3 regions of the Streptomyces sp. NBC_00631 genome follow, and region 1 is predicted to be linked to each of the others. Evidence: riboswitches for the same ligand, from Rfam matches in the RefSeq annotation. Region 1 holds a riboswitch; each other region holds the start of a gene.
What was found. A riboswitch is a leader RNA that binds a small molecule or an ion and turns the genes downstream of it on or off. The one in region 1 is predicted to bind cobalamin.
Positions count from the first base shown of each region.

Region 2: it holds a riboswitch for cobalamin, as region 1 does, so the genes downstream of both, OHB00_RS12785 (cobalamin biosynthesis protein) here and OHB00_RS04335 (CbtB-domain containing protein) in region 1, are expected to answer to the same signal.
Region 3: it holds a riboswitch for cobalamin, as region 1 does, so the genes downstream of both, OHB00_RS39520 (HoxN/HupN/NixA family nickel/cobalt transporter) here and OHB00_RS04335 (CbtB-domain containing protein) in region 1, are expected to answer to the same signal.

Region 1 covers NZ_CP107734.1:906,870-917,064, reverse strand. The annotation lists gene OHB00_RS04360 (phospholipase C) at 1-550, opposite strand, end outside; gene efeB (iron uptake transporter deferrochelatase/peroxidase subunit) at 764-2,011, opposite strand; gene OHB00_RS04350 (EfeM/EfeO family lipoprotein) at 2,008-3,204, opposite strand; gene OHB00_RS04345 (hypothetical protein) at 3,289-3,603, shown strand; gene OHB00_RS04340 (enoyl-CoA hydratase/isomerase family protein) at 3,694-4,749, shown strand; cobalamin riboswitch at 4,816-4,957, shown strand; gene OHB00_RS04335 (CbtB-domain containing protein) at 4,994-5,215, shown strand; gene OHB00_RS04330 (CbtA family protein) at 5,238-5,993, shown strand; gene OHB00_RS04325 (O-methyltransferase) at 6,107-6,763, opposite strand; gene OHB00_RS04320 (barstar family protein) at 6,910-7,296, shown strand; gene pgm (phosphoglucomutase (alpha-D-glucose-1,6-bisphosphate-dependent)) at 7,417-9,057, shown strand; gene OHB00_RS04310 (alpha/beta hydrolase) at 9,287-10,195, opposite strand, start outside.
Region 2 covers NZ_CP107734.1:2,782,979-2,793,173, reverse strand. The annotation lists gene OHB00_RS12800 (putative cobaltochelatase) at 1-1,588, opposite strand, end outside; gene cobN (cobaltochelatase subunit CobN) at 1,585-5,253, opposite strand; gene OHB00_RS12790 (cobyric acid synthase) at 5,250-6,785, opposite strand; gene OHB00_RS12785 (cobalamin biosynthesis protein) at 6,782-7,732, opposite strand; cobalamin riboswitch at 7,832-7,974, opposite strand; gene OHB00_RS12780 (hypothetical protein) at 8,114-8,341, opposite strand; gene OHB00_RS12775 (anion permease) at 8,361-9,611, opposite strand; gene OHB00_RS12770 (lysozyme) at 9,756-10,195, opposite strand, start outside.
Region 3 covers NZ_CP107734.1:8,642,950-8,653,144, reverse strand. The annotation lists gene OHB00_RS39535 (methyltransferase domain-containing protein) at 99-482, opposite strand; gene OHB00_RS39530 (M56 family metallopeptidase) at 1,009-1,920, opposite strand; gene OHB00_RS39525 (hypothetical protein) at 2,760-3,182, shown strand; gene OHB00_RS39520 (HoxN/HupN/NixA family nickel/cobalt transporter) at 3,074-4,180, opposite strand; cobalamin riboswitch at 4,208-4,417, opposite strand; gene OHB00_RS39515 (ArsR/SmtB family transcription factor) at 4,499-4,861, shown strand; gene OHB00_RS39510 (hypothetical protein) at 4,959-5,153, shown strand; gene OHB00_RS39505 (ribonuclease J) at 5,381-7,066, shown strand; partial or broken gene OHB00_RS39500 (IMP dehydrogenase) at 7,675-7,869, opposite strand; gene OHB00_RS39495 (PP2C family protein-serine/threonine phosphatase) at 7,874-9,052, opposite strand; partial or broken gene OHB00_RS39490 (sigma factor) at 9,232-9,591, opposite strand; gene OHB00_RS39485 (GNAT family N-acetyltransferase) at 9,867-10,195, opposite strand, start outside.

The DNA of each region.
Region 1 (10,195 bases):
ACGGGCCGTAGACCGAGCTGTAGGAGCGGTCGTTGAGGGCGTACTGCTGGGCGTAGTTCCACAGACCGGTGACGGTGTTGCCGTCGTAGTAGTCCATCACCAGGCCCGGCTCGCCGAACAGGCCGCCGCTGCACTTGTCGACCTCGGTGTTCTGCACGAACTGGTCGGCCCTGCCGCCGTCGTAGGCCAGCTGCTCGGGCCCATAGGAGTGGTTCTGGTCGCAGGTCATCGCCTGCGCCGGGGTGAGCCGCTTGGGCAGGTACTGGTTCGGGTTCTTCGTCAGCAGCCCGGCGTGCGCGAGGGTGTCGATGTCCTTCGGGGTCTTCTTGGACGCCGTGAACTTCGTGCCGTCGGTGTTCGCGGCCTTGGGGTAGGTCGCGAAGTAGTGGTCGAAGGAGATGTTCTCGTCGAACAGCACGACCACGTGCTTGATCGGGGTGGCGGTCGACGAGCCGCCGCTGTGCCCGGCGGGTACGGCGGCCCAGCTGGGCGCGGTACCCCCGAGGACCGTGAGTGCGGCGGCCCCCGCGAGAGCGCCGAGGCTCCTCATCGCCGTTCGTCTTCCTGTGCTGGCCATGCTGGTTCCCCTCCGGGCATGAACGTCACTGCGTCGTACAGGCAGGGATGCTTCGCTCGTTTGCGGGCGTTCCGGCGGAGTCATGATGGCGGGTGAATGAACACCGGGTCAGGGATGCTGGGGCAAATCTTGACTGTGTGTTGACTGTATGGGTTACGGAAATGCCCTGAAGTTGTTCGGACAAGCTCAGGTCAGCAAGGCGCGTCCGTACCAGTCGTTCCGGTCCCGCACGCCGGGCAGGGCGAAGAAGTAGCCGCCGCCGAACGGGGAGACGTAGTCGACCAGCGGCTCCCCGGCCAGCCGCCTCTGCACGGTCTCGAACTGCCGGGCCAGGTCCTGTTGGTAGCAGCTGAACAGCAGGCCCATGTCGAGGTTGCCGTTGCTGTCCATGCCCCGGTCGTAGTTGTAGGCACGGCGCAGGATCCGCTGGTCGGCGGTGGCCGTGGTGCGCGGGTCGGCCAGCCGGATGTGCGCGTCCAGCGGGATGACGTCACCCTTCGGGTCGTCGGCGTAGTCGGGCGTGTCGTGCTCGGCGTTCCCGTCCAGGGGCGCCCCGGACTCGCGTGAACGGCCGAACATCCGCTCCTGCTCGCTGAGCGAGACCCGGTCCCAGAACTCCACCAGCATCCGGATCAGCCGTACCACCTGGTAGCTGCCGCCGACCGCCCAGCCGGGTTCGCCGGAGTCCTCGCCGACCCACACCAGCCGGTCCATCTCCCGGGCGTCGGCGGTCTGCGGGTTGGCGGTGCCGTCCTTGAAGCCGAACATGTTGCGCGGGGTGCCGGTCGGGCGGGGCGGGCTGGTGAAGCCGTCCAGCCGCCAGCGGACCTGCATACCGCCCCGGGTGTGCCGGGCGATGTCGCGCAGCGCGTGCAGCACGGTGTCGGTGTCGTCCGCGTGCAACTGCAAACTGAGGTCGCCGTGGCACCACTCGGGCCGCAGGTCGTCGTCCGGGAAGGCCGGCATCGTCGTCAGCCGGCGCGGCCTCAGTCTCCCGAGCCCGTACCGGTCGTCGAAGAGCGAGCCGCCTACGCCGACGGTCACCGCCAGCGCACCCGACGGCAGTTGCTCACCGAGGACGCCCGAGTCGGCGGGCGGCCCGGTGACGCCGACCGGGTCCGGGGTGCCGCCCGAGGTGAGGAAACGGGCTCGTTCGGTGAGTGTGCGCAGCAGCTCGGTCAGGTCGGCGCGGCTCTCGGCGGTCACGTCGAAGGACGTGAACACGGTCGTCCGGCGGGGCGCGGCGATCGCGGACCGCTGGCGGACGCCGTGGAAGGGAGCGATCGCGGTCGTGGCGGCGGCGGCAGCGGTGGCGGTGTCCGTGGCGGGGGCGGCCGGGCCGCCGGCCGCCAGCCCCGCACCCGCCAGGGCCGCGCCGCGCAGGAACCCGCGGCGGCCCACTCCGCCCCGTCCGCTCGTCTCGTTCACGCTCATACCGTCCTCCGCGGATCGCACAGGGTCGCCACCGACGCCAGCCGCTCCACCAGGTCGCCGAGGACCGCGTCGACGTCCTCGCGCTGCCGGTGGCCGAGCTTGCCCAGGGGCGTCCAGGTGCCGCCGTGGCCGAAGCCGTCGAGGCTCGTGCCGGCCCGCTTCAGCTCGCTCTCAAGACCGGCCAGACCGGAGTACCGGCCGGCCAGCAGCGGGTGCAGCCGGGACATGACCTCCACCGTGCCGTCCAGGTTGGCGCGGGCGGTGGCGAGGTTGCTGCCGCTGCCGTAGTCGGTACGGCCGGTCAGCTCGAACTGCACCGTGTTCTCCAGGATCTCGTGCGCCCGCAGCCCCAGCTGGGCCGGGTCCATCCGGGTCTGCGCCCAGTCGTCGCGCAGCGCGGTGACCGCCTTCACCAGCGCGGCCGCCGGACCGCGCAGGCCGGCGGCGGACTCGCCGTGCCACAGCCCGTACTCGATGCGGTGGAAACCGGTGAAGTCCTTGTCGTGCACCCCGCCGGGCAGCCCCGCGTCCGTGCCGTTGATCGCGCCGTCGGCGTCGCCGAAGGCGTCGTACGCGGCGCCCAGCCGCTCGTACTCCAGATGCGCCGGCAGCCAGGCGGTGCGGGCGGCGGCGAGATCGCCGCGGTCGATCGCGGCCCGCAGGGTCGTCGTCAGCCGTACGACGTCGGACAGGCCGCCGCCCACCCACTTCTGGTAGGCGAGCGCCGGCGGGATCAGGTCGTGCTCGGTGACCGGGGCCGCGGCCGGGCCGCTGCGGCCCCTGGCGATGCGGACGGTCGGCCCGGTGACGGCGTCGGCGTCGTCGGGCACGCACTTGAACGCGTACGCGCCCTTGCCGAGCCGGACGGTCAGCTCCCGGGTCGTGCCCGGCCCGATGTCCTCCACCTCGCCGTACACGGCCTGGCTCTTCGGGTCCTCCAGGAGGACCTCGGCCGACCCGTCGGTCGGGTTGTGCAGGTCGAAGACCTGGACACCGGGCACCGGCGTGCTCCATCCGCGGCCGCAGCGGCTGGCGGACACCTCCACGGTGGTGTGCGGCAGCGCGGCCGGGGCGGCGTGTGCGGGGCGTGAGTCGTGCGTGAGCGCCAGAAACCCGGCCACCAGGCATACGACGGCGACACCGACGACCGCCCAGGGACGCAACGACCTCCAGCTGAGGCCGGACAACACCATCCCGAGCTCCCGGGGATTCGTACCGTTCGTGATCGCCTCATGTTAGGCAGCCCTTTGTACTCGAACGGCCGTCCAGGGAAACCCATGACCAAGAGTTCCCTGCGGGTTCACCGGACCTCCAGGGGACCCGCTCCGTCGGTACCGGCCGAATGGACCGGGCTCGGTGCCGGGCCGGTGATCGGCGAAGCGGTCGTATTCGCCACCTGGCAGGCGTACGCGCTCGGCCACGGCGAGCCGTGCCTGCTGTGGTCCTTCCTCGTGGTCGAGGCGGCCTTCGGCGTGGCCCGGCTGTGGCCGGGACGGTGGACCCCGAGGACGCGGCGGCCGCCGGGCACCGCCTGGTCTCCCCAGCGATGCGCGAAGGGCCGGTGTGTCAGGGACCGGACGGTCGCGAGATGATCGTCCGTGACCCACCCGTCCAGCGACCCCGGAAGGAACCGACGAGACCATGCGCCTCATCGTGGCCCGCGGCCCGGCGGAGGTGTCCGGATGACCGGCGCCGAGGAACACGTCCTGCTGCACGTCAGCGGACGGGCCGCGCACATCACGCTCAACCGGCCGAAGGCCATCAACGCGCTGTCGCACGCGATGGTGCGCCGCGTCGACGAGGCACTCACCGCCTGGGAGCACGACCCTGCCGTCCAGACCGTGGTCATCACCGGAGCAGGGGAGCGCGGCCTGTGCGCCGGGGGTGACATCCGTGCCGTCCACGACGACGCCCGGGACGGTGACGGGTCGGCCGCGGCCGCGTTCTGGCGGGACGAGTACCGGCTCAACGCGCGCATCGCCCGCTACCCGAAGCCGTATGTCGCGTTGATGGACGGGATCGTGATGGGCGGCGGCGTCGGCGTCTCGGCGCACGGCGGCGTCCGGATCGCCACCGAGCGGTCGCGGATCGCCATGCCGGAGACCGGGATCGGCTTCGTGCCCGACGTCGGCGGGACGTATCTGCTCGGCCGGGCGCCGGGCGAACTGGGCACCCATCTCGCGCTGACCGGCGGGCAGATCGGCGCCGCCGACGCCCTGCTGTGCGGACTCGCCGACCACTACATGCCGTCCGGCTCGCTCCCCGCGTTCGTCGCCGACCTCGCCGTCCTGCCCGTGCCCGAGGCGCTCGCCCGGCAGGTGCGGCAGGCGCCGGACGGGGAGTTGGCCGGGCACCGGGCGTGGATCGACGCCTGCTACCCGGCCGCCACGGTCGAGGAGATCGTCCAGCGGCTGCTCGCGCACGGCGACCCGGCGGCGAAGGAGACCGCGGACACCCTGCTGTCCAAGTCGCCCACCGCCCTGAAGGTCACGCTCCAGGCACTGCGCCGGGCCCGGCGCCTCGGCTCGCTGGAACACGTCCTGGACCAGGAGTTCCGCGTCTCCTGCGCGGCTCTCGCCACCCATGACCTGGTGGAGGGCATCCGAGCCCAGGTCGTCGACAAGGACCGCACCCCGCACTGGTCGCCGGCCACCCTCGCCGAGGTCACCGATGCCGTCGTCGACCGCTTCTTCGCCCCGCTCGGCGAGCGCGAACTGGGTCTGGCCCCGCCCGCCTGACCCGCCCGGGCGCCGCTCACCAGGGGCGAGATGAAGATCACGGCTGGTGAGGCGGTCTTGGCCGTGCCCCTGACACGCGGTACGGTCTGTCCGATATCGACGACGGCGAGACGGAAGCCGGTGGAAATCCGGAACGGTCGCGCCACTGTGTGCAAGAGCCCGAGGGCTGCTTGTGAGTCAGACCCGTGGCCGTCGTCCTGTGCACCACCGAGATGGGACGCGAACTCCCAGAGGAGGTCCTGCCATGGCGCAGACCGTCGCTCCGCCGACAGCCACCACCCCCGCCGTTCCCGCCAAGCTGCCGCTGTCCGCGATAGCTCCCTGGGCGGTCTTCTTCGGCATCCTGATGCTGGTCCTGCTCTACTTCGTCGGCGCCGAACAGGGCGCCACCTCCGTGTTCAGCGGCACGGACGTCCACGAGTGGGTGCACGACGCCCGCCACCTGCTCGGCTTCCCCTGCCACTGACGCGAGGGACGCCGTACCACCCATGAACTCCGCAACGGTCCGGAGCCTCCTGGTGCGGGGCATGCTGGCCGGTCTGGCCGCCGGTCTGCTCGCCCTCGTCGTCGCCTGGCTGCTCGGTGAGCCGAACGTCGACAAGGCGATCAGCTTCGAGGACGCCCACTCGCACGAGCACGAGATGGAGGTCGTCTCCCGCTCCCTGCAGTCCACCGCCGGCCTGGCCACCGGTGTCCTGGTCTACGGGGTCGCCTTCGGCGGCATCGCCGCCCTGGCCTACTCCTTCGCCCTCGGCCGCGTCGGCCGCTTCTCGCCACGGGCGACCGCGCTGCTGCTGTCCGGCTGCGCGCTCGTCGCCGTGTACGTGGTGCCGTTCCTGAAGTACCCGGCCAACCCGCCGTCGGTGGGCGACCCGGACACCATCGGCAAGCGGACCACGCTGTACTTCCTGATGATGCTGCTCAGCGTGCTTCTCGCGGTCGCCGCCACCATCCTCGGCAAGCGGCTCCGGCCACGGCTGGGCACCTGGTGGGCGACCGTGCTCGCGGTGGTCGCGTTCGGCGTCGTCATCGGGCTGGCGTACCAGTTCCTGCCGGTCGTCAACGAGGTGCCGAAGGACTTCCCGGCCACCCTGCTGTGGCGGTTCCGGCTCTCGGCGCTCGCCATCCAGGTGTCGCTGTGGGGCGGATTCGGCCTGCTGTTCGGCGAGTTGGCCGAGCGCGTCCTCAACCCGAAGCCGGCGAAGGCGCCGGCCGCCGCGCGCACGGCGCCCGCTCCACGCTGACCGGCACACCGAACGACACGCGAGGGCCCTCCGGATCCGTCCGGGGGCCCTCGCGCGTTCGCTCACCCGTCCCGCCCCGACGCGTCCGTCGACTCGGCCCGCACGTGCCGGTCTCAGGCCCCGACGGACGGTCCGACCCGCACGGACAGCTCGGTCGAGCCCTTGAGCGGCAGGGAGAGGGTGCGGAAGCCGTTGGCCGGGTCGCGGACGTAGTCCAGGTAGTCGGGCTCGGCGTTGTCGTTCATCACCAGCGCGCCCGGGCGCAGTTGAGGTGCGATGTTCTCCATGACCTGGCGGGCCAGCGAGGGGCCGGAGTCGACCGGCCACCCGTCGATGAGCGCGAAGTCGACGGGCCCGCCCAGGTCGCGCAGCGTCTCGCGGGCGTCCCCGATCCGGAGGTCCACCAGGTCGGCGAGGCCGGCCTCGGCGAGGTGGCCCAGGGCGGCGGCCGCCTTCTCCGGGACGATCTCGGAGCCGATCACCGTGCCGCCTCCGTTGTCCCGGACCGCGGTGGCGAAGTAGAGGGTGGAGACGCCCAGAGAGGTGGCGAACTCGACGACCCGGGTGGCGCCGACGGCCCGGCACAGCAGATAGATCAGGTCGCCCTGGGCGGGGTGGATGGAGAAGCCGACGTCGGTGAAGGCGTACGGATCCCGGGTGCCGCCGCGCGGCCCGCCTCCGGCGGGACGGCGGCGCTCGGCCTGGATCCGGTCGAGTACGGCCTGGACCCGGGGATCCTGCAAGGGACTGGTGGCGTGCTCGGTCGACATCCCGAACCCCTCGATTCCTGCGTCAATGTCATCGATACAGTCTGAGCAGTATCACGATATATCGATGCGGCGGGCTGTGGTCCTGGCGGGGTGATCTCCTCCGCAACCAATGCTTGCGGCCGGTACGCCGTCGTATCCTGCGGGCCGTGACGGAGACCTACGTACTGGACGGCACCGCGATCACGACCCTGGAGGACTTCTGGCGGGTGATCGGCGAAGCGGTCAACGGGCCCGGCGGCTACTTCGGCCGTAACCTCGACGCGTTCGCCGACTGCCTCAGCGGCGGCTTCGGCACGCCCGACGACCGCGACTTCGTCTTCGAGTGGCGCGACCACGACACGTCCCGTGCGTATCTGGGGCATGCGGAGACCGCCCGCCAGCTGGAGATCCGGCTGGCCCGCTGTCACCCGTCCAACCGCGCCGCAGTCGCCGCGGAGTTGGCCGAGGCCCGCGCCGGGCGCGGAGCCACCGTCTTCGACTGGCTGCTCGACATCTTCGAACAACGGGCCCCGAACGCGGTGAGACTGCTGTGAACCGGTCGTGAACCCACCGTGTCTTCGGCGCGCGACCGGCGCCGCACTCGCGTCCGCGGCCGCTGACAGGGAAAGATGGGCCGCGAGCGATCGATCAACGACTGCGGAGGAAGTGGACTCATGCCGGATGAGCGAGCGGGCCGGCCGGCGGCTCCGGAGGACCTCGTCGACGTGGCCCGGCTGGTCACGGCCTACTACGCACTGCACCCCGACCCGTCCGACCCGGGCCAGCGGGTGGCGTTCGGCACTTCGGGACACCGCGGATCGTCGCTGACGACCGCGTTCAACGAGGACCACATCGCGGCCACCAGCCAGGCCATCTGCGAGTACCGGAGCGGCCAGGGCACCGACGGCCCCCTCTTCCTGGGCGCCGACACCCACGCCCTGTCCGAGCCCGCCAAGGTCACCGCCCTTGAGGTCTTCGCCGCCAACGGCGTGACCGTCCTGATCGACAGCGCCGACGGCTACACCCCCACCCCCGCCGTCTCCCACGCCGTCCTCACCCACAACCGGGGCCGTACGGCCGGTCTCGCGGACGGGGTCGTGGTCACCCCCTCGCACAACCCGCCGGCCGACGGCGGCTTCAAGTACAACCCGCCCAGCGGTGGCCCCGCCGCATCCGACGCCACCTCCTGGATCCAGGACCGCGCCAACCAGATCATCGCCGGCGGGATGAAGGACGTACAGCGGATCCCGTACGAGCGCGCGCTCGCCGCCGCGGCCACCGGCCGGTACGACTTCATGGGCGTCTACGTCGACGACCTGCCCAGCGTCCTCGACCTCGACGCGGTCCGGGCGTCCGGACTGCGCATCGGCGCCGACCCGCTCGGCGGCGCCTCCGTCGCCTACTGGGGACGGATCGCCGAACGGCACAGCCTCGACCTCACCGTGGTCAACCCCTACACCGACCCCACCTGGCGGTTCATGACGCTGGACTGGGACGGCAAGATCCGCATGGACTGCTCGTCGCCGTACGCGATGGCCTCGCTCATCGAGAAGCGGACCGAGTTCCGCGTCGCCACCGGCAACGACGCCGACGCCGACCGGCACGGCATCGTCACCCGCGACGCCGGCCTGATGAACCCCAACCACTACCTCGCCGTCGCCATCTCCTACCTCTACCGCCACCGCGAGCAGTGGGCGGCCGGCGCCGGCATCGGCAAGACCCTGGTCTCCTCCTCGATGATCGACCGGGTCGCCGCCGACCTCGGCCGTCGGCTGGTCGAGGTCCCGGTCGGGTTCAAGTGGTTCGTGGACGGACTGGTCAGCGGTGCCATCGGGTTCGGCGGCGAGGAGTCGGCCGGCGCCTCCTTCCTGCGCCGGGACGGCTCCGTGTGGACCACCGACAAGGACGGCATCCTGCTCGCCCTGCTCGCCTCCGAGATCACGGCCGTGACGGACAAGACGCCGTCCGAGCACTACGCCGACCTCACCGCACGCTTCGGCGAACCCGCCTACGCCCGCATCGACGCCCCCGCCACCAGGGAGGAGAAGGCCCTCCTCGCCAAGCTCTCCCCGGCCCAGGTCACCGCGGAGACCCTGGCCGGCGAGGCGGTCACCGCGGTGCTCACGGAGGCACCGGGCAACGGCGCCGCGATCGGCGGCATCAAGGTGACCACGGAGAACGCCTGGTTCGCGGCCCGCCCGTCCGGCACCGAGGACGTCTACAAGATCTACGCCGAGTCCTTCCAGGGCCCCGACCACCTCGCCCGGGTGCAGGAGGAGGCCAAGGCGGTGGTGATGACCGCACTCGGCGGCTGACGCCTCGGCACCTCCGGAAGCTCCGCGACGGAGCGGTGGTCAACTCGCGTAGGCACGGCGGCGGGCACGGACCGGGGCCAGGTCCGCCGCGCCCCGGCCGGTGCCCACGGACGAGAGGTTCGCGGCCGGGTGAGCGGCGCGGTGAGCGCGCTCCGTGGCACGAGGCGGGCCACCGACCGCTGTCCGGGCCGGCGCGGCCCGCCCCGGCCACGGGTGCGGTGGGAGGAGCTCAGGGCGTCGGCGCAGAACGCGCGGCGCAGGTGACGTCCGCGGCCGGCAGCCGGCCGGTGGCGAGATACGCGTTGACCGTCGCGTCGACGCAGCCGCTGCCGTAGACCCCGAACACCGCGTGCTGGTCCGCACCGCGCAGGGTCACCAGCCGGGAGGCGGGCCAGTCGCGGTGCACCGCCTGGGCGCCCTCGTAGACGGTGCGAGGGTCGCCGGTCGCGTTGACGAGGAGGGCGGGCAGGTCGTCCCTGATGGTGGTCGGGCGTTCGCGCGGCGGGTCCCAGAAGGCGCACGGCCCGATGTTGTTGGTCACCGGCCCGAACAACGGGTCCTGCGCGCGGGCTAGTCGGACGTCACGCCAGTAGGTCTCCGGGTCGCGGGGCGCGCCCACGTCCCCGCAGAGGAAGGCCATCTGCACACTGCCGTACGCCGACTCGGAACCGGTCAGCATGAACCGGAGCGTGTCGGCGAGCCATGGACCCGGGTCGACCGGCCTGCCGTCGGCCGCGTCCCGCAGGTCGCGGACGGCCGCCGCGAAGTCGCCGTACGCCGCGTCGTTGTCCTGGGAGAGGCCGCTGAAGACGACCATCGGTGTGACGCTGTCGTCCACCCGGTAGCCACCGACCCGCAGCGGGGCGCGCTCGGCCGCGGCCTGGACCCGGTCCACGACCGCCAGTACCGCCTTCGGGCTACGGCCCAGGCCGTAAGTCGTGTCGCGGGCGGCGGCCCAGGCGGCCCAGTCCCGCAGTGCGTGCCGGTTGGCGGGCTCCGAGCCGCGCAGCAGGCGAGGGCTGTACCGGTCGGGGTCGGCCACCCCGTCCAGCACCACCCGGTCCGTGCGCTTCGGGAACATCGTGGTGTACACCTCGCCCAGGTAACTGCCGTACGAATAGCCGAGGTAGGAGATCCG
Region 2 (10,195 bases), 1.9 Mb from region 1:
CCCCCCGGAACGTCACAAGCCCCACCTTGTCCCGCCGCTGATACGCGTCGAGCAGCAGCGACAGCACGGCACCCTTCACAGCGCTCATCCGCTGCCGTGCGGCCATCGACCCGGACGCGTCGACCACGAACAGCACGAGGTTCCCCTCGCGGCCCTCCCGGGTCGCCTGCCGCAGATCGTCCCGGCGGAGCACGAGCCCCGGCCCGGACCGCCCGCGCGCCCGCTGATGCGGGGCGGCGGCCTGCACCGTCGCCGCCAGGTGCAGCTTGGTCAGGGCACCGCGCGGCCGTCGCGCACCCGTGGTCCGCCCGTGCTCGGTGCGCGCCCGGGACCGTCGTCCGGCGGCCCCCTCGCCGATCCCCGGCACACTCAGCACCTTGGTACGAAAGGGCTCGGCGGCCCGTACGGGAGCCTGCTCCCCGCCACCGGCCTGCCGCGGCACGCCCTCGCCCTCCCCGGCCTCGGGCCGGGCGGCGCCGTCCGTGTCACCGTCGCCCTGCGGCCCCTCGTCGGGCTGCGGCTGCCCGCCGCCCCCACCGGGACCGTCCGGATCCGGATCGTCGTCCTCGGACTCTCCGGCGAACTCCTCCAGCGTCCGGTCCAGCCTGTCCTCGTCGAGTCCCGGCGCGTCGAAGGGATTGCGGCGCCTGCGGTGCGGCAGCGCCAGCAGCGCGGCCTGCCGTACGTCCTCGGCCAGCACCACCGTCCGCCCGGCCCACGCGGCGAGCGCGCCGGCGGTCCGCGCCATCACGATGTCGGCGCGCATGCCGTCGACCTCGAAGGCGGCGCAGGTCGCCGCGATCTGCCGCAGCACCCCGTCGCCCAGCCGCACCGACGGCAGCAGTTCCCGTGCCGCCACGATCCGTTGCCGCACGGCGGCCTCCTCGCCGGCCCAACGCGCAGCGAAACCCGTCGGATCGTCGTCGTACGCGAGCCGCCGCCGTACCACCTCCACCCGCTGGTCGGGCTCGCGGGAGGCGGCCACCTCGACCGTCAGGCCGAACCGGTCGAGCAACTGCGGGCGCAGCTCACCCTCTTCGGGGTTCATGGTGCCGACGAGCAGGAACCTGGCCGCGTGCCGCACCGAGACACCCTCGCGTTCCACGTACGACGCGCCCATCGCCGCCGCGTCCAGCAGCAGGTCGACCAGGTGGTCGTGGAGGAGGTTGACCTCGTCGACGTAGAGGATGCCCCGGTGCGCGTCGGCCAGCAGGCCCGGCTCGAAGGCCTTCACGCCCTCCGCCAGGGCGCGTTCGATGTCGAGCGCGCCCACCAGCCGGTCCTCGGAGGCGCCCACCGGCAGCTCGACCATGCGCGCCGGGCGGGACTCGAACGCGCCGGGCGGGTTGTGCGGGCCGTCGGGGCAGGCCGGGTCGGGCGCGGCCGGGTCGCAGGAGAAACGGCAGCCGGCGACGGTGTCCACGGCCGGCAGCAGCGCCGAGAGGGCGCGTACCGCCGTCGACTTGGCGGTGCCCTTCTCGCCGCGCACCAGCACTCCGCCGACCGCCGGCGAGACGGCGTTCAGCAGCAGCGCGAGCCGCAGGTCGTCCTGGCCGACGACGGCCGTGAACGGGAACGGGGTACTCACTGGTCGTCGCCCTCCGAGTCGCTTTCCAAGTCGCCTTCGAGCTCCAGGTAGGTGGCGCGCAGCCGCTCCAGGGTGTCCGCGTCCGGCTCGGCCCACAGGCCCCGGTCGGCGGCCTCCAGGAGCCGTTCGGTGATGCCGCGCAGCGCCCACGGGTTGGACTTCTTCATGAAGTCCCGGTTCTCCGCGTCGAAGACGTACTCCGCGCTGAGCTTCTCGTACATCCAGTCGTCCACGACCCCGGCGGTGGCGTCGTACCCGAACAGGTAGTCCACGGTCGCCGCCATCTCGAAGGCGCCCTTGTAGCCGTGCCGGCGCATGGCCGCCATCCAGCGGGGGTTGACCACCCGGGCGCGGAAGACCCGGTGGGTCTCCTCGCCGAGCGTGCGCGTCCTCACCTGGTCGGGCGTGGCCGAATCGCCCACGTACGCCTCGGGGTTGGCGCCGGTCAGATGACGCACCATGGCGACCATGCCGCCGTGGTACTGGAAGTAGTCGTCGGCGTCCACGAGGTCGTGCTCGCGGGTGTCCACGTTCTTCGCGGCGACCGCGATCCGCCTGAACGCCGTCTCCATGTCGCCGCGCGCCGCCCGCCCGCCGAGCCCGCGCCCGTAGGCGTAACCGCCCCACACCGCGTACACCTCGGCGAGGTCGGCGTCGGAGCGCCAGTTGCGCGCGTCGATCAGCGGCAGCAGCCCGGCACCGTAGGCCCCCGGCTTGGAGCCGAAGATCCGGGCCGTCGCGCGCCGCCGGTCGCCGTGCTCGGCGGTGTCCTCGTCGGCATGCGCCTTCACGTAGTTCTGCGAGGCGGGCTCGTCCAGCTCGGCGACCGTGCGCACCGCGTCGTCGATCACTCCGACCACGTGCGGGAACGCGTCCCGGAAGAAGCCGGAGATCCGGACCGTGACGTCGATGCGCGGCCGCCCCAGCTCGGCCAGGGGGATCACCTCGAAACCGGTCACGCGCCGCGACGCGTCGTCCCAGACCGGACGGCAGCCCAGCAGCGCCAGGATCTCGGCGATGTCGTCGCCCTGGGTGCGCATCGCGGAGGTGCCCCACACCGTCAGGCCGACGGACCGCGGGTACGCGCCGGTGTCGCTCAGATACCGCTGCACCAGCGAGTCCGCGAGCGACTGGCCGACCTCCCAACTCAGCCGGGACGGAATGGCCTTGGGGTCGACCGAGTAGAAGTTCCGGCCGGTGGGGAGGACGTTGACCAGACCGCGGGTGGGCGAGCCGGAGGGGCCCGCCGGGACGTAACCGCCGTCCAGGGCCTTCAGGATGTGCCCGATCTCGTCCGTGGTCCGGGCGAGCCGTGGCACGACCTCGGCGCACGCGAACTCCAGCACCGCGACGGCTTCGGGGAGTTCGGTGCCGAGCACCTCCCGTACGAGCGCGCCGCTCTCGGCGACGGCCCAGCCCCGCTGCTCCATGCCCTCCGTGACCCGGCGGCACAGCTGCTCCAGCAGGTCGATCGCGTCGGCGGCGGTACGTGAGGGGCCCTCGACCAGATCCGTCAGCTCCACCGGGACCTTCACCGGCGCGCCCGGCTCGGCCAGCAACTCCTTCTCGCTGAGCCCGAAATGGGCCGCGAAGGAGGCCCTGAGCCCTGGCAGCGCGTTGGCCTGGCCGCCCCACACCTGCGAGGCGCGCAGCACGGCCAGCACCAGGTTCACCCGCGCCTCACCGACCGGTCCGCCGCCGAGGATGTGCAGACCGTCGCGGATCTGCACGTCCTTGATCTCGCACAGATAGCCGTCGATGTGCATGACGAACTCGTCGAAGTCGCCGTCCTCCGGCTGCTCGTCCACATGCAGGTCGTGGTGCAGCTCGGCCGCCTTGACCAGCGTCCAGATCTGGGCGCGGACGGCCGGCGCCTTGGTCGGGTCCAGATCCGACACCAGCGCGTACTCGTCGAGCAGCTGCTCCAGCTTGGCCAGGTCGCCGTAGGTGTCGGCACGGGCCATAGGCGGCACCAGGTGGTCGACGACGGTGGCGTGCCCGCGCCGCTTGGCCTGGGTGCCCTCGCCGGGGTCGTTGACGATGAAGGGGTAGATCAGCGGCAGGTCGCCGAGGACCGCGTCCGGCGCGCAACCCGCGCTCAGGCCGAGACCCTTGCCCGGCAGCCACTCCATGGTGCCGTGCTTTCCCATGTGCACGACCGCGTCCGCCCCGAAACTGTTCTCCAGCCACCGGTAGGCCGCCATGTAGTGGTGCGACGGCGGCATGTCCGGGTCGTGGTAGATCGCGATCGGGTTCTCGCCGAAGCCGCGCGGCGGCTGGATCATGACGACGACGTTCCCGAACTGGAGGGAGGCCAGCACGATGTCGTCACCGTCGACGTACAGCGTGCCCGGCGGCTCGCCCCACGCCTGCGTCATCGCGTCCCGCAGCTCCGGGTCGAGCTTCTCGAACCACGCCCGGTAGTCCGCGAGCGGCACCCGCGCGGGCGCGGCGGCCAGCTGGTCCTCGGTCAGCCACTCGACGTCGTGCCCGCCGGCCTCGATGAGGCGGTGGATCAACTCGTCGCCGCCGGAGGGGTACTCGCTGACGCCGTACCCGGCGTCCCGGAGGGCGTCCAGCACCCGCACCGCCGACGCGGGCGTGTCCAGACCGACCGCGTTGCCGACCCGGGAGTGCTTGGTCGGATACGCGGTGAAGACCAGCGCGATCCTCTTCTCCGCGTTCGGCTTGTGGCTGAGCCGCGCGTGCCGTACGGCGATTCCGGCGACGCGTCCGGCCCGCTCCGGGTCGGCGACGTACACCGGGACGTCGTCCGGACCCTGCTCCTTGAAGGAGAACGGGACCGTGATCAGCCGTCCGTCGAACTCCGGGATGGCGACCTGCATCGCCGCGTCCATGGGGGAGAGGGCGGCGTCGGACTCGTCCCAGGCGCTTCTCGACGTGGTCAGGCAGAGACCTTGCAGCACCGGCACGTCGAGGTCGGCGAGCGCCCCGATGTCCCAGGCCTCCTCGTCACCGCCGGCCGAGGCCTGGGAGGCGTGCGTGCCGCCGGCCGCCAGGACGGTCGCGACCAGCGCGTCGGCCTCGGCGAGGAGCTCGTACAGCCCGGCGTCCGCCCCGCGCAGCGAACCGCAGTACACCGGGAGGGCGTTGGCGCCCTGCGCCTCGACGGCATCGCAGAGGGTGTCCACGAAGGCGGTGTTGCCGCTCAGTTCATGGGCCCGGTAGAAGAGCACCCCGACGGTCGGCCGGCCGCTCTCCCGGGTCCGGGCGCCGTGGACGCCGTACTCGGGCATCTTCTGCGGCTCGTCGAACCCCTCACCGGTCAGCAGCACGGTGTCGGACAGGAACCGGGCCAGCTCGGTGAGGTTGGCGGGGCCGCCCTCGACGAGGTACCTGAGCGCCTCGGCCACCACACCCGCCGGCACCGAGGACTCCGCCATCAACTCCGCGTCCGGCACGGCCTCGCCGCCGAGCAGCACGGTCGGGATCCCGGCGGCCTTCAGCGCGGCGAGCCCGTCCTCCCAGGCACGCTTGCCGCCGAGCAGCCGTACGACGGCGATGTCCGCGCCCTCGATCAGCGCGGGCAGCTCCGCCGCGACGTCGACGCGCGTCGGATTGCCGATCCGGTAGCCGGCACCGGAGGCGGCCCGGGCCGCCAGCAGATCGGTGTCCGCGGTCGACAACAACAACACAGTGCTCATGCGGGCGCTCCCGGTGGAATGAAAGGCAGTCCTTGCGGCGCGCCCGACTCGATGAGCCGCCAGAGCGCGTCCGTGTCCGCGTGCTGTTCGATCAGGTCGCCGAGCCGGTCGAGCTGCTCCTCGCGCAGCGCGGCGAACGAGGTTTCGGGGGCCGGCACGAACCGGCGGCCCGCGGCGGCCGCCACCTCGCGCAGGAAGGCCCGGCGGAAACCGTCCGACTCCAGGGAGCCGTGCCAGTGCGTGCCCCAGGTCTGCCCGACCCGGCACCCGTCCAGGCTGTGTCCATGGTCATCAGAGATGAACGCATCCCCACCGGTCACCTCGGCCACCCCGTGATGGATCTCGTACCCTTCGACCCGCTCGCCGAGGGCCTCCCCGACGGGCCGGGTCAGCGTCTTCTCCCGGGCGAACCGGACGCGCACGGGCAGCACCCCGAGCCCTTCGACATGGCCTCGGCGGCTCTCGACGTCGTCCTCGATGTGCTCACCGAGGATCTGGAAGCCACCGCAGACGCCGAGCACGGGCCGCTGCTCGGCGGCCCGGCGCCGCAGCGCCCGCGCGAGCCCCCGCTCGTGCAGCCACTCCAGGGCGCGAACCGTCCCGCGGGTTCCCGGAACCACGACGAGATCGGCATCGGCCAGCTCCTCAGGCCGGTCCACGAACCGCACCACGACGCCCGGTTCGGCGGCCAGGGCGTCCACGTCCGTGAAGTTGGACATGAGGGGTATCGCGCAGACGGCGACCCGGAGGACGTCCTCGCCGACGGGCGGCGCGGTGTTCGACTCCCGCACCGTCCCGCGCAACGACACCCTCAGCCCGTCCTCCTCGTCGATCCCGAGCCCGTGCCGGAACGGGAGCACGCCGTACGTCCGCCGCCCGGTGAGCCCGTGCAGCATGTCGAGGCCCGGCTCCAGCAGGGAGACGTCACCCCGGAACTTGTTGACGAGGAACCCGGCGACGAGTTCCTGGTCCTTGGGCGAGAGCAGGGCGACGGTGCCGAAGAACGACGCGAACACGCCCCCGCGGTCGATGTCCCCGACCACGAGCACGGGCAACCCGGCATTCCGGGCGATCCCCATGTTCACGATGTCGGTCCGGCGCAGGTTGATCTCCGCCGGACTGCCGGCTCCCTCACAGATCACCGCGTCATACGTGCCCCGCAACTCGGCGAGGCAGTCGAGCACGGTCCCGAGCAGCTTCTGCTGCCGCCCGCCGTGGTAGCCACGCGCACTCAGCTCACCGACCGGCTTGCCGAGCAGCACGACCTGACTGCTCTGCTCGCCACCGGGCTTGAGCAGCACCGGGTTCATCGGCGCGGTCGGCTCCACCCGGCAGGCCTGCGCCTGCATGGCCTGCGCCCGCCCGATCTCGGCCCCGTCACGCGTCACGAACGAATTGAGGGACATGTTCTGCGCCTTGAACGGCGCGACCTTCACACCCTGCCGCACCAGCCACCGGCAGATACCGGCGGTGACGACGCTCTTCCCGGCGTCGGAGGTGGTACCGGCCACGAGGAGGCCTCCGTTGTTCATGACGCCCTTCCCCGAAGCGATCCGCGCAGCAGGGCCGCAGCCGCGCTCACCCCCCACGCCAGCCATCCCACCCGCCGCGACAACCGCACCGCCCGATCGATGTCAGCGACTTCCACAGCGCGCCCCTCCCCGTTCAGCACCGGCCGATGCTCCACTCGCCCCCCGTACGACAACGTCCCCCCGAGCCGTACCCCCAACGCCCCCGCGAACGACGCCTCCACGGGCCCCGCGTTGGGGCTCGGATGCTTCGCGGCATCGGCCCGCCAGGCCCGTACCGCTCCCTTGGGGTCCGTTCCGGACACCGCGGCCAGCACGGCGGTGAGCCGCGCCCCCGGCCATCCGGCCACGTCGTCCAGCCGCGCGGAAGCCCACCCGTACCGGCGGTGGCGGGCCGACTTGTGCCCCACCATGGCGTCCAGGGTGTTCACGGCCCGGAACCCGAGCAGCCCCGGCACACCCCCAACGGCCCCCCACACCAGCGCCCCGACGACCGCGTCGCTCGTGTTCTCGGCGACGGACTCCACGACCGCCCGTGCGATCCCGTCGGCGTCCAGGGCCTGCGGATCCCGCCCGCACAGATGCGGCAGCCGCGCGCGGGCCGCCTCGACGTCGCCCGCCTCCAGGGCCCGCCCGACGGCGCGGGCCTCGCGGGCGAGCGAAGTGCCGCCGACCACGGCCCAGGTGGCCGCGCCGGTGAGGGCCACGGACGCCGCGGTGGACGGTCGTACGATCCGCTGGGCCACGGCGCCCAGCGCCACGGCGCCGCCGGCGCACACGGCGGTGTGCAGCGCGCCCCACCCGCGGTGGTCCCGCCACAGCACCCGCTCCACGGCCCCGGCCGTCCGGCCGAACACGGCGACCGGATGCCCCCGGCGCGGATCGCCGAGCAGCAGATCACCGAGAAGGCCGGCGGCGGCGCCGTACGCGAAGACGCGATCGGCACCCATCGGCTCAGCCGGCCGCGGGGTGGGGGAACGACCGGGTACTGAACCTCGAACGGCAGCCGTGCATGGCGATATGTCCTCACTCAGGGTGTCCGCGCCCTGGTTCGACGAGACCGGCGGTGAGAGTTCCTGGCTTCCGGGGACTGCTACCCCGGTGACAGTGGCGGGACCGCGCCGGATTCACACCGGCTTCCTCCCTTGCCGCCGTACATGGCTCCGGAAGTCCACCACGCCCCTGGAAGACCCGTCAACTTGCCGTTGACCTGGGAGGGGAGTGTGTGGGAAGGCCCACACCGGTTACCTGCCGAGGTCTGTGGGGCATGCCGAAGGCTCCTCTCCGAGCGGATGGAGAGGAGCCTTCGGTGGGGGCGAGCCCCTGTTGTGTCAGGCCTTCGCCACGATCAGGTGGATCCCGTAGGCCACCGCGGCCGCGCAGCCGGCGAAGCAGAGGTAGGCGGCCGTCACGGCCAGGGCGGCGGAGTCGCCCTGGGCGGTGGCGCGTTCGCGGGCGGAGAGGCCCTTGATGCCGAGGGTGAACAGGGCCACCAGGCCCACCGTGACCACGAGGCTGACGCCGAAGACGGAGCCGATGGCTGCCCAGTCGATGTTCATGTCGCTTCTTCCTCGGGGGTCAGACGGTGGCGGCCGGGTCGGTCGCGGGAGCGGCGGGGGCGGTAGCGGGGGCGGGGATGGTGGCGACGAGATCGTCGGTGACCGGGCCGGCGGGCGGCGGGGTCACGGCCGCGATCGCCGTGGTCACCACGCCGGCCGGCTCGGCGGTGTCGGCGTCGTTGACGTTGCCGCTGTCCACGACCTCGCGGCGGGACAGCTTCCAGATGCCGGCGCTGGTGGCCACCAGGAAGACGGCGACGAGCGCGGTGCCCCAGTCGCCGAGGTCCGTCACGGACTCGGCGAGGGCGCCGACCAGCGCGGCGGCCGGGAGGGTGAGCAGCCAGGCGACGACCATGCGGGTCGCGGTGGACCAGCGGACCGTGCCGCCCTTGCGGCCGAGGCCCGCGCCCATCACGGAACCGGAGACGACGTGCGTGGTGGAGAGCGAGAAGCCGAGGTGCGAGGAGGCCAGGATGGCGGTGGCCGCGCTGGTCTGGGCGGCGAAGCCCTGCTGCGGCTGGAGGTCGGTCAGGCCCTTGCCCATGGTGCGGATGATGCGCCAGCCGCCGATGTAGGTGCCCAGCGCGATGGCGAGGCCGGCCGAGAGGATGACCCAGGTGGGAGGGTTCGAGCCGGGGGCGATGGAACCGCCCGCGATCAGCGCGAGGGTGATGATGCCCATCGTCTTCTGCGCGTCGTTGGTCCCGTGCGCGAGCGAGACCAGTCCGGCGGAGGCGATCTGGCCGGCGCGGAAGCCCTTGCGGGTGGCGTTGTCGTCGGCGTTCTTGCCGATCGTGTAGGAGAGCCGGGTGGAGAGCATCGCCGCGAGGCCCGCGACCACGGGGGCGGCGACCGCCGGGAGCAGGACCTTGGTGACGAGCACGTCGCCGTGGACCGCGCCGAAGCCGGCGGAGGCGACGGTGGCACCGATCAGGCCGCCCATGAGGGCGTGCGAGGAACTGGAGGGCAGGCCCACCAGCCAGGTGACGAGGTTCCAGAGGATGGCGCCGACGAGCGCGGCGAAGATGACCTCGGGACGAATGCCGTTCTCGTCGACGAGACCCTTCGAGATCGTGTTGGCGACCTCCACGGAGAGGAAGGCGCCCGCCAGGTTGAGCGCGGCGGACATCGTCACCGCGATCTTGGGCTTGAGCGCGCCGGTCGAGATGGTCGTGGCCATCGCGTTGGCGGTGTCGTGGAAACCGTTCGTGAAATCAAACGCGAGTGCGGTGACCACCACAATCGCGAGGATCAGCGAGAAGCTTTCCATTTACCCAGGCAATCTTTCGAAGTCATTGGTTGTTGGACCGTAGGCAACCTGGGTGAACGGTAGGTGAACTGGGGTGGGCTTAGGGGTGTCAGTGATGGGGGGTCGTCATTCCGCTTCCGGTCCGGCGACCCAGTCGCCGCTTGGTCAGTGGCCCCGGGCGAACGCCCTCAGCCGCCCCGGTGAGCCGTTGAAGAGATTCTGGTCACCCGGCAGGCTGCCGCTGTTGCCGTACTGCCAGAACGTCCAGGAGGACCATCCGGCCGGCAGCGTTCCCGCCTCCGCCGAGCCGTGCCGCGCGATCCACAGCGCGTGGTCGGCGGCGAACGCGCCGCTGCCGCCGGTGCAGAGGTCCCACCAGTTGGTCGTCGTGTAGATCACCGGCCGCCGGCCGGTCTCCCGCCGCAGCTCGTCGCTGAAGGACCTGATCCAGCCGACCATCCCGGACGGGCTCAGGCCGTAGCACCTGTGCTTCTTGTCGTACGGGTTGTACTCGACGTCGAGCGCGGGCGGCAGCGTCCAGCCGTCCGCCGTCCAGGTGCCGCCGTTGCTCACGAAGTACGCGGCCTGTGCGGCGCCCGACGACT
Region 3 (10,195 bases), 7.7 Mb from region 1:
TGCGAGGAGCCGCTGTCTCCGGCGCAGCCATGACGAGGGGCGCCACCGGTTCACGAGGTCGCCGGCGACCGCCGCGCTCTCACTGCTCCTGGCATGGTTCAGTGACCGCGGCGCAGTACCACCCAACTGCCCCAGCCGGCACTGGCCTCGATGGCCGACCAGTCACCGGGCAGAGCCGCAGCGACCTCTGCGGCGGGCAAGTACAGCGGCCCGTCCTCACCGAGCTGGTTGATCCACAGCACCACACCGTCGGGGGCCAGCACGCGGGCGGTCTCGGCGGGAAACAGCAGCATGTCGATGGCTGCCACAGCCGCGACCCGGGCGTCCGCCAGCGGAAGGCCGCCGGCATCGGCGCGCACGCGCATCAGCGAGCGTCCGGCGGCCTGGTGGAGCATCTGCTCGGAGAGATCCACGCTGATCACGCGTGGGAAGACTCCGCGCAGCAGCGGGGTGAACAGGCCGGTTCCCGACCCGATCTCCAAGCACGGGCCGTCAGGGAAGGGACCGCCGCGTTCCAGAGCGTCGCGCAGAGGGTCATCTCGGCCGGTGGCTCGGCCGGTGTCCCATTCCGCGGCTAGCTGGTCGAACTGGGTTGCTACGAAGCGGGCTGTCTCGATGTCCCAGGAGCGGCGACCGGCAGCCAGATCGCGGGCGAAAACACGGAAGACCTCAGCGGTTCCCGCTGGCGGGAGCGGCTTGCCGTGGGGGCTGGGACAGATGCGAGGCAACGCGGCAATCACGTATTCATTTCAGCAGGCAGGCCCCGAGGAAGGATCAATCCTGGGGCGGACAATCAATCTCCACCCCAGGGTGGAGGGGCACGCCCGGCCCGGACCGCCGCCACCCTGGGCCTGTACGGCCTGGCCGCGGCGATCCTCATCACGGTCGCCCGGTCCGGTCGCACCCGTCGCGTCTCACAGCCCCGGCAGAACTGACTGATGTGCCGCAGACGCGCCCGATCCTGCGCGAGTACGCGACCTGTTGGGGACGGTGCGGGTCCTGTAGGAGTCAGGGCACGCACGCCACCGTCAGGGGCAGCAGCGGAGCTGCGACAGTGGCCACAACGATGCCCAGCCATGCCACGCGGTGCGGCCGGGGCTGCGGTACAAGGACGCGCCGCAGCCGGATGAGGACCCCCGATCCACCCGCACCCAGAGCCGCCGCCGGCGCTCGTCCCGCCGCGACCTCGCACATCGCCGTCGCCAGCGCGTCCCTGGAGTGATGCCGCAGGGCGCGGTCGTCCGCGATCATCTCCAGCAGCAGGCTCGTCTGCTCCTTGGCGTGCCGGGCGAGCGGCAGACCGCGGAACGCACGCGAGAACGCGTCCACCAGGATCTTCAACAGGTGATGCCTGCCCGCGATGTGGGCGCGCTCGTGGTCCAGTACCGCGCGCAGCTGCTCCTCGGTGAGGATGTCCAGCGCGCCGCTGGTGACGACCACGCGGGCGCGGCGTCCGGCCAGACAGTACACGGCGGGAATGCCGTGGTCGACGATCGTGGCGCCGTACTCGGGCGCGGGTTCGCCGACAAGAGTGAGCATGTCCAGCTGGCGGTTGCTGGCACGTCGCGCCCGCCAGGCGCACCGGACCAGCCACCCGGCCGGCAGCAGGACGACCACGACGGGTGCCGCGATCGCCAGGGCGGCGTCGAAGGTGAGGGGCGCGTCGCCCGCCGACGAGGCGTCCGCGGGCAGTCCACATGCAGTGAGCAGCCCGATCATTCCGTCGTGCACATGCTGTTCGGCCGTCACTACGTGGTACACCGAGAGGGCGGTGGCGACAACGAACGTGACCATGAGGCCCTGCCATGCCAGGACCGCGGCAGCCGGCGCCCGGTGCGCCCACGGGGCCCTGGCCAGCAGGGGCGGCACCACGGCACCCACCAGGACCGCGTATCCGGCCAGCCCCGCGGCTGTGATCATGCGCTACTCCGCCTCTTCACCGCTCGGAGCGCCGAGCGTATCGCGTCCACTTCCTCCGTACTCATCTGTTCCACGAAACCGGCCGGCGCGCCCGCCGGGTCCGGCTCGTCCACGAGGGCGTCCTGCATGAGCACCGCTGCGCCTGCTGACGGGTACAGGTGTGCGTGCAGCCCCAGGCCCGGTCCCCTCCAGGTCACCCAACCGACGCACGGCGGCTTCCTTCGCACCCGGGCTGCGGCGCCCTCGGCACCGCGCAGGCGCCGGCCGCACGCAGGCGCCGTACGCGAGCGCGTGCAGACTCCGCGACCGCCGACCGCTCAACGACGTACGCAACGCCTTCCGCGATGGGCGGCGGACAGGGCGGCTGCTCGCCTCACGTGAGTCGCAGGCGAGCAGCCGCAGCGGGGTCAGTGGCCGCCGACGGCAAGTTCGTAGTCGCCGATCAGATCGCCGAGGAGGGTTCCGGCGGTCAGGTCGGGAGAAAGCGGCGAGCCGGGGTATGACGGAGCCCTTGCACACGCTCCCACCCATCCTGACCAGCCGCGCACGACGGAGCCCCGCCGACCGGACCGGCAGGGCCTCGTCGCGCTTTCAGGTGTCACGACAGCCCCTGTGAGCGGGGGGGGCCGACTGCAGCTGTCCGACCGGGTGGAAGACCTCCCGGGCCAGGTAGCGCTTGAGACAACGGACGTTCGGTCCCGCCCTGACCTGGGCCGCCGGCAAGCGGACCGAGCCGGCCGGCCGGGCGGAGGCCACCAGCCCCGAGGGCAGGAGCGTCACCATCGCCGCCTACGGCGACCGGCCAGAGCTGCCGGAGACCGCCCAGGTGCTCCGGCAGCATGATGCTCGACACCGGCGACCCGGTCACGGTCCTCGCCGGCGACTTCACCCGCGACGGCTCCTACAACCCGGCCTTCCTGTGCGACAAGAACGCGGACGGGCTGGTCGCCGCCGGGACGGAGTCCGACCCGGGCAAGCGGCAGGACGCGGCGACGAAGGCGCAGGCCGCGATCGTCGGCACCGACGCGGTGAAACCGCGTCTGCACCTGAAGGTCGTCGCGGGCATCGGTACGTCCGCCACCGCTCGGGACACACACGAGACGGCGGGCCGGGAAGCGCCGGGGCTTCCCGGCCCGCAGCCGGTCCTGAAGTGTCAGCTGCCCTCTCCCAGCCGGGCCGCCCACCGCTGTTCCACCTTGGCCAGCTTCCAGTACGCCACCGCGGCGGCCCACACCACGACGAACAGCCCGGCGATCACATAGCCGACGTTGCCCAGGTCCAGTCCGGCGATCCAGTCGGTCACGGCGTCGCGCAGGTCGAGCTTCTCGTGCAGCACGCCGACCAGTTCGATGGTGCCGATCAGAAAGGCGACGGCGATGGACAGCCCGGTGATGGTGAGGTTGTAGAACACCTTGCGGACCGGGTTCGAGAAGGCCCACTGGTAGGCGAAGTTCATGAAGGTTCCGTCCAGCGTGTCGAACAGGCTCATGCCCGCGGCGAAGAGGAGGGGGAGACAGACGACCGCGTACCAGGGCAGGCCCGCCGCCGCGCCCGACCCCGCCATCACCATCAAGGTGACCTCGGTCGCCGTGTCGAAGCCCAGGCCGAACAGGAAACCGATCGGGTACATCTGGCCGGGCCGGGTGATGGACCTGGTGAGGCGGCCGAGGATCCGGTTCATGAACCCGCGGGAGTCCAGGTGCCGTTCGAGCTCCTTCTCGTCGAACCTGCCTGCCCGCATGGCCCGGAACACCTTCAGGATGCCCACGAGAGCCACCAGGTTGAGCGCGGCGATGACGTAGAGGAAGGAGCCGGAGACGGTCGTACTGATGACGCCCAGCGTCCGGTGGGTGCTTGAGCCGTCGTTCATCAGCGTGCCGGCGATGGCGGCGCCGCCCGCCACCAGTGCCGCCATCACGACCACCACGCTGGAGTGGCCGAGCGCGAACCAGAAGCCCACCGACACCGGCCGTTTGCCGTCGGCCATCAGCTTGCGGGTGGTGTTGTCGATCGCGGCGATGTGGTCGGCGTCGAAGGCGTGCCGCATACCGAGCGTGTAGGCGGTGACGCCGAGCCCGATTCCGAACGCCTTGGAGCCGATCTCGTAGTGCCCAGGGACGACGAGCAGGAACAGCACCCCGAAGGCGACGACATGCAGGGCGGCGATCACCGCCATCAGCCCCGCCGTCCTGACGGTGTCCTCGCGCCGCCAGCGAAAGGAAACAGAATCGGTCTCGGTCCCGTTTTCGGGCAGGGCCATCAGGTCACGCTCCAGCACCTCGTGGATCACTTCGTGAGATGCCGTGGCCGGTCTCCTGGCTTACAGGTGCCGCGTGCCCGTCCCGGCCTTCCCGTCCGCCGTCGGCGGACAGTGACCGTACAACCCATGGGACGGGAACTCCCTGATCACAGTGGCGAGGGCCGCTCCGGCCTGAATCCCTCGATCCGCGAAGGACTTTCACCGGTCTTCCCGAGCACCACGGCTCCCCCACCGTACGGGGACCCGATACTCCCTGCATACCTGCGCAGCTACGCAGGTACGCAAGATCACATCGGTGCACCTGGGAGGATGGCGCGCATGCACCTCGTCCCCGCCGACCGTTCCGGCCGCCGCACCATCGACGGCCACCGGGTCTGCGACGCGATCGCCGCCATCGGCGAACCCGGCCACGTCCGCACCTGGGCCGAGCGGTTCTCTCTGCTGGCCGACCCCGGACGCCTCGCCCTCCTGCTGGCCCTGCACCACACCGGCCCACTCGCCGTCTCCGACCTCGCCGTGGCGACCGGCATGAACGACCCAGCCGTCTCCCAGGCCCTGCGTCTGCTGCGCGCCGCCGGCGTCGTGGCGGGCGAGAAGGAGGGCCGTGTGGTGCGCTACCGGGTTGTCGACCCCGTCACCGTCGACCTGCTGAAACACTGCACCACCGCCGGCACCGGCTGAACGCGGGGCTCCGGCGTGCTGTCAGCTGTCACACAGCCCGGCCAACGCGCCGCACAACTTCCGCAACGCCTCGGGTGCGCCGGCCCGCATGCTGTGCATGTGCACCCCCGCCGGCCAGGACGAGTACTTCATGCGCATCGGTGATGTCGTCGCGGGCAAGGACGCCCCGCCGCCGCAGCTGTCGGAGGACGAACTCGCGGAGCGCCGCCGCCGCGCGGCCGAGTTGGCCTCGACCTACCGAAACGAATCCCTGTGGCCCGCATGGCGGGCATGCCCGGCACCTGTCTGCTGACGGCCGACGGTCATCGGGCCCGGGTCGCTTTCGAAAGGTCGCCATGATCCAGCGGTCGGCCAGGCCCGGTCCCGCTTCGGACGCGCAGACAGGCGGCTGATTCTCACCCGCTCCGGTGAGTGTTTCTGTGGTGGCAGGACCAGGTATCCGCGCCGCGCTCATCGAGCCCTCGTCGGGGGACGGAGGCAATGAGTCACCCTGTCCCGCTCTCCGGGTACCGTCGGGGTATGAGTCATCCGCATCCCGAGCTGACCGCCGCGCCGCCCCTTTCCGAAGGAGGGCTGCGGGTCATCGCCCTGGGCGGCCTGGGCGAGATCGGCCGCAACATGACCGTCTTCGAGCACGCGGGCAAGCTGCTCATCGTCGACTGCGGCGTGCTGTTCCCGGAGGAGACCCAGCCCGGTGTGGACGTGATCCTGCCGGACTTCACCTCGATCAGGGACCGGCTGGACGACATCGTGGCCGTGGTACTCACCCACGGCCACGAGGACCACATCGGAGGCGTGCCGTACCTGCTGCGCGAGCGGAGGGACATTCCCGTCGTCGGCTCCAAGCTCACACTGGCGTTCCTGGAGGCCAAGCTCAAGGAACACGGCATCCGGCCGCGCACGGTGCGGGTGCGGGAGGGCGACCGGCGCGGCTTCGGGCCCTTCGACTGCGAGTTCGTGGCGGTCAACCACTCCATCCCCGACAGCCTCGCGGTCGCGATCCGCACCCGGGCCGGGATGGTGCTGCACACCGGCGACTTCAAGATGGACCAGTTTCCTCTCGACGACCGCATCACCGATCTGCGCGCCTTCGCCCGCCTCGGCGAGGAGGGCGTGGACCTGTTCCTCACCGACTCCACCAACGCCGAAGTACCCGGCTTCACCACCTCCGAGCGAGAGCTGAACCCGGCGATCGAGCAGGTGATGCGCACCGCGCCGCGCCGGGTCATCGTCTCCAGCTTCGCCAGCCACGTGCACCGTATCCAGCAGGTTCTGGACGCCGCCCACCAGCACGGCCGCAAGGTCGGCTTCGTCGGCCGGTCGATGGTCCGCAACATGGGCATCGCCCGTGACCTGGGCTATCTGAAGGTCCCCTCCGGTCTGGTCGTGAGCACCAAGGAACTGGAGAAGCTCCCGGACCACAAGGTCACTCTGGTGTGCACCGGCTCCCAGGGCGAACCGATGGCCGCGCTGTCCCGGATGGCCAACCGCGACCACGTGATCCGCATCGGCAAGGGCGACACCGTCCTGCTCGCCAGCTCCCTCATCCCCGGCAACGAGAACGCCATCTACCGGGTGATCAACGGACTCACCCGGTGGGGCGCCCACGTGGTCCACAAGGGCAACGCCAAGGTGCACGTCTCCGGGCATGCCAGCGCCGGCGAACTCGTCTACTGCTACAACATCGTCAAGCCCCGCAACGTCATGCCCGTGCACGGCGAATGGCGCCACCTGCGGGCCAACGCCGACCTCGCCATCCGTACCGGTGTCGACCCCGACCGGGTCGTCATCGCCGAGGACGGCGTCGTCGTCGACCTGGTCGACGGGCGCGTATCCGTCACCGGCAAGGTCCCCGCCGGCAACGTCTACGTGGACGGCATGGAAGTCGGCGGCGCCACCGAAGCGTCCCTCAAGGACCGCCTCACCCTCGCTGCCGAAGGCGTGGTCACGGTCGTGGCGATCGTCGACGCGGACACCGGCGCCCTCGCCGAGGCCCCCGACTTCCTCGCCCGGGGTTTCGTCCACGACGACACCACCTTCGAGCCGGTCATCCCCGTCATCGAGAAGACCTTGGCCACCGCGGCCGAGGAAGGCGTCGGGGACGCGCGCCAACTCGAACAACTCGTCGCCCGCGCCGTGGCGAACTGGGCGTTCCGCACCCACCGCCGTCGGCCCCTCATCATCCCCGTCATCATCGACGCCTGAGCCGGTCCGGGGGCACGGCTCCCGGTTCCGGCCGCGGCCCCGCCAACGCCGAGGTCGGACACGGGAATCAGCGACCACCCGCCCCGGGGCTTCGCCACCGTGGCCGGGCCGGATCTCGTCCAGCCTGTGCAACGTGTCCTCGCAGAGGGTGACGTCCAGGGCGCGGCGGCTGGTGGCGAGTTGCTGCGTGGTGCGGGGGGCGCTCGTGGCGCGCGGCCGGCGGCAACTGCAGGGGCCGCGGTGACCAGGAGCCCGCCCGCACCCGCGAGGGCCACGGCGAGGGCCATGGCGAGGGCCATGGCGAGGTCCAGGACGAGGTGCCCTTTTCCGGCCGCCGCTCCGACAGCCGTCCCGAGACGAAGCCGGACACCATGAAGGCGGCCGTAGCAGCGCACCAGCCTGCCGCCGGAGTACAGGGTCGCGGCCGGCTGCCTGGGCGATCACGATGCCCACCGCGCCGGCCAGGCTCTGCGGGTCAGGCGACGGTGGTGGTGTCGATGACGAAGCGGTAGCGGACGTCGGAGGCGAGGACGCGCTCGGCCGAGGCCGACGGCCGCGACCTTCTTGCCGGGTCCGGCGCCCCAGCGGCGCAGGGGGGCGTAGGTGGTGATGCCCGCGCGCAGGCCGACCGCGCCGTCGCCGGCCACCACGGCGGTGGAGCCGGGCCGGACCTCGGCGGCGTCGACGGCGTCGACCGCGTACCAGCCGGTGCCCATCACGTCGGAGACGGCGAGCAGGCCGGCCCAGAACTCCTCGCCGGGCCCCTCGTCGGTGGCGACCAGGGTGCCCTGGGCGTTGGGGACAGCTTCAGCCGTCTTCGCGCCGCGGACCGTGCCAGTCCAGGACGAGGACGGTGGCGTCGTCCCTGAGGTTTCCCCGGCAGGCATCCAGCACCGCGCTGGTCAGGCTGCGCACGGCTTCCCTGGGGTGTGAGGTGCGAGTGTCCCACACGAGGGATGCCAGGTCGACGGCTCCGGCGCCGCGTTCCTGCATGCCGTCGGTGAGCAGAATCAGACGGTCGCCGGGGCGAAGCTGGAGTTCCTGGACACGGTAGGCGTGGGGGGCTGCCACGCCGAAGGGGAGGTCGACTGCGAGCTGTATCTCTTCGGCCTCGGTGGCGCCTCGGCGTAGGCGCAGGGGCCGGGGATGCCCTGCGTTGACCAGTTCGCAGGTGCCGGTCGAGAGGCCGATGCACAGCAATTGTCCAGTGGCCAGGCCGCGGCTGTGGGTCAACAGGGCGTCGTGGGCGCGTTGCGCCTGCTGGAGTGCGTCACAGCCGCCACGGCGGGCGCCGCGCATGGCGCCGACCAGGAGCGTGGCGAGCAGCGCGGAGTGGGTGTCGTGTCCCATGGCGTCGGTGATGGACAGGTGCAGTGTGTCTCGATCGAGTGTGTAGTCGTAGGTGTCCCCGCCGATGTCGTCGGCCGGCACCAGCCCTGCCGCGAGGGTGAACTGGGGAGCCTCGCAGCAGGAGGCTGAGGGAAGCAACTGGTGCTGGATCTCGGCGGCCAGGCTGGTCTGGGTGGTGCGCCGGCCCGCGTGGTAAAGATCGGTGAAACGGCGGTCCGTGACGATGATGTAAGCCAGTGCGTGCGCCGCGTCTTCGATCTGCGCAAGCACGGTGTCGTCGGCGTTCTGCAGCGTCGCCTCCAGCAGACCGATGCAGTCGCCGCGGTTGGTCACCGGCGAGATCACGCGCCGCCCGCCCTGGCCGTCCGGTTCCACGCGCTGGCGCTGGCTGCGCAGGACTGCGTCGTAGACACTGCCCTCCAGGTCGATCCGCTCGGCAGCGCCCTCCATGTCATCGTCGGCCTGCGTGATCAGGCGCAGCAACCGCCGGCCCACGAGGTCGACGAACAGGAACGACACACGCTCCGCACCGAAGCGCTTGCGCAGGTCGTTCGCAAGTACCTCGACGGACTCCCCGGGCGGTGCCGCCTCAGCGGCGGCCAGAAGCTGCCCCAGTTCCAGATCCCCGCCACGCATGGCAACCTCCTATCGGTTGCTGCTCCTTCTTCCCCGGGTTCGGCCCTAGTCACCCAGTACGTCCGTCACACCCGCTCGCGGTTGTCTCTTCCGGCGGGGTCCGGTCGACGCGTTGAGCCCGACTGAGCTGCGGAACGCGGAGCGGTCCCTCCGCGGCCTCGTTCGTCGACGGTGCGTCGGTTGCCTCGGGTTCGGGCCTCCATCACCTCGCCCTCGGGCAGGCTCATCAGCTCTGACAGCTCCTTGACCGTCGGCGTGCGACCCAACCGGCTTCGCAGTTCCTCCGTGGCCCGGGCGAGCTGGACGCGGGCCTCCTGCAGCCGCCGGGGTACGTGCACGGCCCAGGTGGTGTCACGGAAGAACCGCTTGATCTCACCGACGACGTAGGGGATGGCGAAGGAGGTGAAGTCCACCTCGCGGGACAGCTCGAACCGGTCGATCGCCTTGATCAGGCCGCTCATTCCGACCTGGACGACGTCCTCCATCTCCTCCGGCCCCCGGCTGCGGAACCGGCCGGCCGCGTAACGGACCAAGGACACGGCCCACTGTGAAACGGCCGACGATCCTTCGGCTACCCTCTCGCTTTCCACCCATGCCCGCCACCACACGCTCGCGAGACAGGGCTGTGAGCTGGGGGAATTGGGCCCCTGGCCGGAGCGTCCCCGGTACGGCTACCAGTAGTGGCGGGCCGCCGACGGCGTGTCCCCCGGAGCCGAGGAGCACCGAAACCCGTCTTTCCACGGAGCCGGACCGACTCGCGGGTGCTTGATCCGGAGTACACCGGTGCCAGTGCTCCGCCAACCGGCATCCCGCGTCATTCCGAAGGAATGCGAAACTCGAATTCGGGACGGTCCCACGGCACGGCGGGCGGGTTCGCAAAAGCGGTCCCGGTCCGCACCGCACCGACGCGGTGGTAGAAGTCCGCGGCGGGAAGATGCGACACGACCTTGAGGCAGTCGATCCCGGCGGCACGGGCCTCGGACTGCATGTGCGCGACGAGGAGCCGTCCGATACCTCGTCCTTGCACTTCGTCGGCGACGAACAGCAGGTCGAGTTCCGGTGGAGCGAGGACGAGCGAGTAGAACCCGAGGACCCGGCCTCCGGGCTCGTCGGCGCCTACGGCCACAAAAGCGCGGTGGGCCT